DNA from 2 places in the Stenotrophomonas maltophilia genome. Region 2 is predicted to be linked to the other one. Evidence: predicted binding sites of a transcription regulator. Region 2 holds the regulator's gene; the other holds the start of a gene.
The links. The regulator FliA, encoded in region 2, starts transcription of late flagellar genes. The targets are predictions, from matches to a motif close to TAAAGTTTNNCNNNCNNNGGCCGATAA.
Positions count from the first base shown of each region.

Region 1: the regulator FliA is predicted to act here: its motif matches at 2,416-2,442, upstream of EZ304_RS20805 (GGDEF domain-containing protein).

Region 1 covers NZ_CP037858.1:4,528,123-4,532,319, reverse strand. Annotated here, with positions in the region: gene EZ304_RS20820 (lytic murein transglycosylase) at 1-11, opposite strand, end outside; gene egtD (L-histidine N(alpha)-methyltransferase) at 93-1,067, opposite strand; gene egtB (ergothioneine biosynthesis protein EgtB) at 1,064-2,335, opposite strand; gene EZ304_RS20805 (GGDEF domain-containing protein) at 2,486-3,766, shown strand; gene EZ304_RS20800 (YchJ family protein) at 3,770-4,162, opposite strand.
Region 2 covers NZ_CP037858.1:82,875-87,071, reverse strand. Annotated here, with positions in the region: gene flhF (flagellar biosynthesis protein FlhF) at 1-468, shown strand, start outside; gene EZ304_RS00355 (MinD/ParA family ATP-binding protein) at 455-1,342, shown strand; gene EZ304_RS00350 (RNA polymerase sigma factor FliA) at 1,339-2,082, shown strand; gene cheY (chemotaxis response regulator CheY) at 2,140-2,532, shown strand; gene EZ304_RS00340 (protein phosphatase CheZ) at 2,532-3,137, shown strand; gene EZ304_RS00335 (chemotaxis protein CheA) at 3,140-4,197, shown strand, end outside.

The DNA of each region.
Region 1 (4,197 bases), 110 kb from region 2:
AGAATGGGCATGGCGTCCTCCGTGTTGCCGTTGCAGGGTCATCTTAGGCGCAGCGTCGCCGTCGAACCTGAAGCGGCGCCGGCTGCCGGCGGCTATATGCCGCGCAACAGGCGCAGGCCATAGGCCGGGCCTTCAGCATCCCAGCGCTGCATGACCTGCAGGCCAGCCGGCTGCAGCAGTGCTTCGAAGCTGTCGTCGGTGTACTTGTGGCTGTATTCGACGCGGATCGGTTCGTCGGCCTCGAAATGGAAGGTGCGGCCATCCAGATGGACGTCCTGTGCCCGCTGGCTGACCAGATCGGTCTCGATGCGCAGTCGCGCGACGCTGTAGCGGGCACGATGGCGGAAGCCATCCAGATCGAAATCGCTGCCGATCTCGCGGTTGAGGCGGGCCAGCAGATTGAGGGTAAAGGCGGCGGTGACACCCTGTGCATCGTTGTAGGCCGCCTCGATCAACGCTGGCTCCTTGTGCAGGTCGATGCCGACCAGGGCCAGGCCATCACGGCCCATGGTCTGGCGCATCGCGCGCAGCAGGGCGACCGCGTCCTCACCTTCAAAGTTGCCCAGCGTAGACCCGGGGAAGAACAGCAACCGCCGCGCGGGTTCGCGTTCGGGCATGGGCACGGCAACGGGACGGGTGAAGTCTGCACAGACCGGCAGCATCTCGACCTCCGGCAGCGCCGGGGCGAGATGGTCGATGCTGGACAGCAGCGCGGCGCGCGAGATCTCGATGGGTGTATAGGCCACCGGTTCACGCAGCGCGGCCAGCAGCAGCGCGGTCTTGCGGCCGCTGCCACTACCCAGTTCCACCACGTGCAGGTGCGGGCCGACGCTGCGGGCGATGTCTGGCAGTACCCGCGAAAGCAGGGCCAGCTCGGTACGCGTGGGGTAGTACTCGCGGGTCTGGGTGATCTGTTCGAACAGGCGCGAGCCACGTGCATCGTAGAAGTACTTGGACGGCAGCTGGCGCGGTGTGCGCGACAACCCGGCCACCACGTCGGTGAGGATCTGCTGGCGGCCGGGGGTGAGATCGGTCAATGCCTGCAGCGCGTCGTGCACCGTACTCATGCGAGGTCCCTGGCCAGGCGCAGGCCGGAGAACTGCCAACGCGCCGGTGGCATGAAGAAGTTGCGGTAGCTGGCGCGCACATGGCCACGGGGCGTGGCGCAGCTACCGCCGCGCAGCACCCATTGGCCACACATGAATTTGCCGTTGTATTCGCCGAGGTTGCCGGCAAAGGGATGGAAGCCCGGATAGGCGCCATAGGCGCTGTGGGTCCATTCCCATACATCGCCGAACAGCTGGCGCAGTCCACCGCCCTGCCCGGCCTGTGGGTGCAGGTGATCGTCATCGGCGAAGTGGCCCCGCACCGGCTGAGACGCGGCCGCAGCCTCCCACTCGAACTCGCTGGGCAGGCGCGCCCCGGCCCAGCGGGCACAGGCGTCGGCCTCGAAGTAGCTGAGATGGCAGACCGGCGCATGCGGGTCCAGTTCGCGCCAACCGCCCAGGGTGTATTCGCGCTGCAGGCTGTCGTCCCAGTACAGCGGGTGCCGCCAGTCTTCGGTTTCACGCAGTGCCCAGCCTTCGCTGAGCCACCAGCGTGGCTCGCGGTAGCCTCCGGCCTCGATGAAGGCGCGGTACTCGGCGTTGCTGAGCGGGCGCTCGGCCAGGGCATGGGAGGGCAGCAGCACGCGATGCGGCGGCGATTCGTTGTCATAGGCGAACGCGGCATGCCGTGGCCAGGCTGCGGCACCGATGGTGATGATGCGTTCGGGCGATTCGATCCAGCCCTGTGCACTGGCAGTGCCGGGGACGGTTGGCAGGTCGTCGCGGTAGGCCGGCTGCAATGGATTGCACCAGAACGCGTGCTTGATGTCGGTGAGCAGCAGCTCCTGGTGCTGCTGTTCGTGCTGCAGGCCCAGCTGCAGGTGCTGCAGCGCCTGATCGTCGAGATCACCCGCGTCCAGCCGTGACTGTACCTGCGCATCGATCTGGCGGCGGTAGTCCTGCACCTGCTGCAGCGAGGGCCGTGACAGCAGCCCGCGCTGCGGCCGCGCGTGGGCCGGGCCGAGGCTCTTGTAGTAGCTGTTGAACAGGTAGTCCCAGGCAGGGTCATGCGCCGGTGCAGGTGGGAAGCCGGCCAGCACGAAACGTTCGAAGAACCAGGTGGTGTGGGCCAGGTGCCATTTACTCGGGCTGGCATCGGGCATGCTCTGCAGCATGGCGTCTTCGGCGCTGAGGGGGGCCGCCAACTGCATGCTGCGGTCCCGCACACGTGCGTACTGGCGGGCGAGATCGCGCTGCGGGGCAGCGACGGCGGTGGCTGCGCTGTCCATCCGGGGAGCATCTGCGCAGCAGGGTGAGTGCGACGTCATGGTTCGACGTCAACGCGTTCACATGCGTGACCATCCCGCATTCAAGAAGCCGGTGCAGAGGCCGCTAACGGCAATGCTGCGGCCGCGTCGTCACCGCGCTGGAATTCCTGCTTGCCCCTGCATCCGCTCCGCCAGCCTGCGCATTACCTGTTCGTGCTGCCCGCCGTGCTGGTTGCCGTGGTGCTGTGGGCGGCACTGGGCAACGAAGACGTGGCCAATCCGGCCCAACGCATCCTGCCCTGGCTGCTGGCCTGCCTCGGCGCCGGCCTTGCGCTGCTCTACCACCAGGTGCGTACGCTCTGCCTGATGCTGGTGGTGGCCGTGATGTTCGCCCTGCTGCACCTGGACGTGGGTGGCTATCTGCGCAACGGTCATGTCACGACGCTGACACCGCTGCGCTTCCATGCCATTTCGGCCTGGCTGCCCTTGCTGTTCGCGGGCCTGGCGTTGTGGCCCGAGCGCGGCCGCCGCCGCCGCGACCTGCTGCTGCGGGGTGTTGCCAGTGGCACCGCGCTGATGATCTTCCTGCTGCTGGCCACGCAGCAACCGCGAGGCATGCACGATCTGCTGTCCAACCGCCACTGGAGCTGGATTCCGGCCGACTGGAACGCGCTGGCACAGCTGCCAGCCCTGCTGTTCCTCCTGGCAACCGCCGCGCTGGGCTGGCAGGCCTGGCGGCATCCGCGGCCGCTGCACACGGCAATGCTGCTGGCCCTGCTGTGCCTGTGGTGGATGCTGCCGCGGGTGTTCCTGCAGCCGGTGCTGCTGCCGGCGCTGGCCAGCGCGGCCTTGCTGCTGATGCTGGGCGCGATGCTGCAGGAGTCCTTCCATATGGCCTTCCGCGATGAACTGACCGGCCTGCCGGGGCGCCGCGCCTTCAATGAGACCCTGCAACGGGCGCGCGGCACCTACAGCATCGCGATGGTGGACGTGGACCACTTCAAATCGTTCAACGACACCCACGGCCACGACACCGGCGACGATGTGCTGCGCCTGGTGGCCTCGCGGCTGGGGCGGGTGGGCGACGGTGGCCGTGCGTTCCGCTATGGCGGCGAGGAGTTCGCGGTGGTGTTCCTGGATCGTCCCGCAGCGGCCTGCGTGGATGCGGTCGAGGCGCTGCGGCAGACTATCGAGGACACCCGCATGCAGCTGCGCGACCGCAGCACCCGCAGCCGCGACGATGAAACGGGACGCCAGCAACGCGGACGCGGCGGGAGCGGGCAGACGGTGCAGGTGACGGTGAGCATCGGCCTGGCGGACAGCCGCGTGGATGAGCGGCCAGCAGCGGTGATCAAGGCTGCCGACCAGGCGCTGTATGCAGCCAAGGACGGCGGCCGCAACCAGGTCCGCGCGCATGCCGGCCAGCGCGTGCTGGCGGTGCGCGGCGGCTGAGGCTCACACGGCGTCGAGGTAGTACCAGCGGCCGTCGACACGCAGGAAGCGGCTGTGCTCTGTCATCTTCACCGCGCTGCCGCCACCCACGCGGTAGCGGGCGGTGAAGCGCACTTCGGCGCTGTCGGCACCGGTGGCCGTGTGTTCGTGCACGGTCAGGCCCAGCCAGTGCGTACGCTGGCCCGGCGCATCATCCAACGCCAGCTCGGCCGGACGGGTGTCCGGGTGCCAGCTCTGGCGCAGGTAGTCCGCCAGCCCCCGCACATAGGCGCTGTAGCGCGATCGCATCAGGCGCTCGGCATCGGGTGCTGCCTCACCGGCATGGAAACGGCCACAGCAGGCGGCGTAATCGGCGGGAAGGCCGCAGGGGCAGGGGTCGGTGGATTTTCGGCTCATGCAGGCATTGTCGCCGGGTTGTGCGGATTGATCCA
Region 2 (4,197 bases):
CAGCTCGGCATCGCCGTGCACGAAGCCAACAGCGGCACCGACCTGGACCAGCTGCTGGAACGCCTGAAGGACTACAAGCTGGTGCTGATCGACACCGCCGGGCTGGGCCCGCGCGACCGCGCACTGGCCGCCCAGCTGCAGTGGCTGCGCGCCGCCCGCCAGGTGCGCACCCTGCTGGTGCTGCCGGCCAACACCAGCTTCGGCGACATGGACGAGGTGGTCCGCCGCTTCGGCGCCGCCAACCTGCAGGGCCTGGTGCTGAGCAAGCTGGACGAGACCGGCCGCTTCGGCAACGCCCTGTCGGTGGCCGTGGACCACGCCCTGCCGATCACCTGGGTGACCGATGGCCAGGACGTTCCGGACGACCTGCACCGGGCCAGTGCAGCCAATCTTGTACTTCGCCTTGAAGATTTGCGCCGAGCGGCCGATATGCCCTGCAACCCGGAGTTGAACCATGCCGTCGCGTGAGTACGCCAAGCTGACCAAGACCTTCCCGCTGTCGGCGACCCGCAGCGAGCCGCTCGGCCCTGTGCGCACCATTGCCGTGACCGGCGGCAAGGGCGGCGTGGGCAAGACGAATGTGTCCGCGAACCTGGCCGTGGCACTGGCCGGCATGGGCAAGCGCACGCTGCTGCTGGACGCCGACCTTGGCCTGGCCAACATCGACGTGATCCTGGGGCTGAACCCCACCTTTACGCTGGCCGACCTGGTCGCCGGTCGCTGCTCGCTGGACGACGTCATCGTCGAAGGCCCGAACGGCGTGCTGGTGGTGCCGGCCGCATCCGGCCGCCGGCACATGGCCGAGCTGGCCCCGGCCGAGCACGTCGGCCTGGTCAACGTGTTCTCTGAGCTGGAACGTGAACTGGACATCATGGTGGTCGACACCGCCGCGGGCATCACCGACGGCGTACTGACCTTCTGCCAGGCCGCGCAGGACACCGTGGTGGTGGTCTGTGACGAACCGGCTTCGATCACCGACGCCTATGCGCTGATCAAGGTGCTCTCGCGCGAGCGCGGCGTGGACCGCATCCAGGTGGTGGCCAACATGGTGCGCGACCCGAACGAGGGCCGCGTGCTGTACGAAAAGCTGACCCGCGTCTGCGAGAAGTTCCTCGCCGATGTCTCGCTGAACTACCTGGGCTGCGTGCCGCAGGATGACTGGCTGCGCCTGTCGGTGCAGCGCCAGCAGCCGGTGGTGAAGGCCTATCCGTCCAGCCCGGCCGCGCTGGCGATCACCGAGATCGCGCGCCGCACCGCACGCTGGCAGGCGCCGACCGAACCGCGTGGCGGCGTCGAGTTCTTCCTCGAGCGCATCCTCAAGCAGCGCGGGGTGGCCGCATGAAAGGCGCAGCCCAGTACCGGGAGGTCCAGCGCTCGGCGGCCAACGAGGTCATCGCCCAGCACTCGGACCTGGTGCGGCGCATCGCCCACCACCTGGCTGCGCGGTTGCCGGCCAGCGTTGAAGTGGACGACCTGATCCAGGCCGGCATGATGGGCCTGATCGAAGCCTCGCGCAGCTACGACGCCGACCAGGGCGCCTCGTTCGAAACCTATGCCTCGATCCGCATCCGCGGTTCGATGATCGACGAGATCCGCCGTGGCGACTGGGTGCCGCGCTCGGTGCACCGGCGTGCCCGCGATGCCGCCGCCACCATCCGCCGCCTGGAACAGAGCAGTGGCCGCGCCGCCAGCGCCACCGAAGTGGCCGCCGCGATGGAGATGCCGCTGCCCGAATACCTGCGGTTGATGGAAGACGCCGCACGCGGCCAGGTGCTGAGCCTGGAGTCGCGCATCGAGGACCAGGGCGAGCTGGACACCGTCGCCCAGGGCGGCCCGACCCCGCAGCAGGTGCTGGAGCGCGGCGAGTTCGGCCGCGAGCTGGGCAAGGCCATCGGCCACCTGCCCGAGCGCGAACAGCTGGTGCTCTCGCTCTATTACGAGCAGGAACTGAACCTGAAGGAGATCGGCGCGGTGCTCGGCGTGAGCGAGTCGCGGGTCTGCCAGATCCATGGCCAGGCGGTACTGCGCCTGCGTGGCCGATTGAAAATCTTCGAGGCCGCCGACGCCGGCCTGGAAGAATGAACATGCCCGAGGCGGCTGCCCCCGGCCGCCCGGAATGAACAACAAAGGAACTCTGCTTTGAACAAGAACATGCGCATCCTGATCGTCGACGACTTCTCGACCATGCGTCGAATCGTCAAGAACCTGCTGGGCGATCTGGGCTTCACCAACACCGCCGAAGCCGAGGACGGGCATGCCGCGCTGTCGCTGCTGCAGAGCCAGCCGTTCGATTTCGTGGTCACCGACTGGAACATGCCGGTGATGACCGGCATCGAACTGCTGAAGGCGATCCGCGCCGATGCCAAGCTGAAGACCCTGCCGGTACTGATGGTCACCGCCGAAGCCAAGCGCGAGCAGATCATCGAAGCCGCCCAGAACGGCGTGAACGGCTACATCATCAAGCCGTTCACCGCGCAGACGCTGGAAGAGAAGCTCGGCAAGATCTTCGAACGCCTGGCGGCCAGCGCCTGATGGATACCACGGTCGACAAGAACGCCCTCGCCCTGCGCCTGCAGGAAGCCCTGGACGCCCTGGAGTCCGGTGACGAAGCCGCCTGGCGGCAACGCATCGACGGACTGGTCGCGCTGCGTACGCAGCCGATGATGAGCGGCCTCTCGCGGCTGGCCCGCGAGCTGGGACAGGCACTGGGTGAACTGCCGACCGTACCCAGCGAGGCCGGTGAACTGGACGACGCCTGCGCACGCCTTGACCACGTGGTGGCGATGACCGAACAGGCCACGCACCGCACCCTGGACCTGGCCGAGGAATGCCGCAGCCTGACCGAACAACTGCGCGCCGAAGGCCTGCAGCCGGGCCAGGACACGCAGCTCGAGCGCATCCGCCACAACCTGACCGAGATCGCCCTGACCCAGAGCTACCAGGACCTGACCGGGCAGATCATCCGTCGCGTGGTCGGCATCGTCCGCCGCGTGCACGAGGGCTTTGGCGCACTCGGCCTGCCGCCGGAACAGCATCGCACCGATCCGGAACTGGCCGGGCCGGCACTGAAGGGACTGGACCGCCACGCGGTCTCGCAGAACGACGCCGACGACCTGTTGTCGGATCTGGGGCTGTAAGCATGAGCGCGGTATCCGACGACATCACTGCCGATTTCATCATCGAGGCCCAGGAAATCCTGGATCGCCTGGGCGAACAGCTGGTGTCGCTGGAGCAGGCACCGCAGGACACCGAGCAACTCAACGCGGTGTTCCGCGGCTACCACACGCTCAAGGGCGGCGCCGGCTTCCTTGGCGTCACCGCCATGGTCGAGCTGTGCCACGCCGCTGAAGAAGCCCTGGGCATCGCGCGTGCCGGGCAGGCGGTACTGCAGGCCCACCACTTCGACGCCGCCCAGCAGTCGCTGGACTACCTGCAGTCGATGCTGGACGCCGTGTCCTCCGGTACCGAGCCGGGCTATGCGCCGCCGGACCTGATCGCGCAGTTCGACATGCACGGTGGCACTGCCGCGCCGGTCGCTGCGGCCGCGCCTGCGGCAGGCGGCAGCGACCTGATCACCGACGACGAATTCGAGGCCCTGCTCGATCAGCTGCACGGCGGCAACGCGCCGACCGCGGTCGCGCCAGCGAAGAAGGCCGACGACGGCCTGATCAGCGAAGACGAGTTCGAAGCCCTGCTGGACCAGCTGCACGGCGGTGCTGCGCCAGGCGCGAAGCCTGCTGCCGCCATCGCGGCGGCACCCGCCGCCGCACCGCGCCCGGCACCTGTCCCGGCGCCCGCAGCCAAGCCAGCGGCCAAGCCGATGGCCGAGGCCGAGCACACCGTGCGCGTGGACACCAAGCGCCTGGATGCGATCGTCAACCTGATCGGCGAACTGGTGCTTTCCCGCAACCGCCTGAAGACCCTCCGTGCACGCCTGCGCGACGAGGAGCTGGATCGCGCCGTATCGACGCTGGACATCGCCACTGCGCGCCTGCAGTCGGCGGTGATGCGTACCCGCATGCAGCCGGTGGGCAAAGTGTTCTCGCGCTTCCCCAAGGTCGCCCGCGACGTCGCCCGCTCGCTGAAGAAGGAAGTGGACCTTGAGCTGGTCGGTGCCGAGACCGAGCTCGACCGCAACCTGGTCGAAGCGCTGGCCGACCCGCTGGTGCACCTGGTCCGCAACGCCATCGACCACGG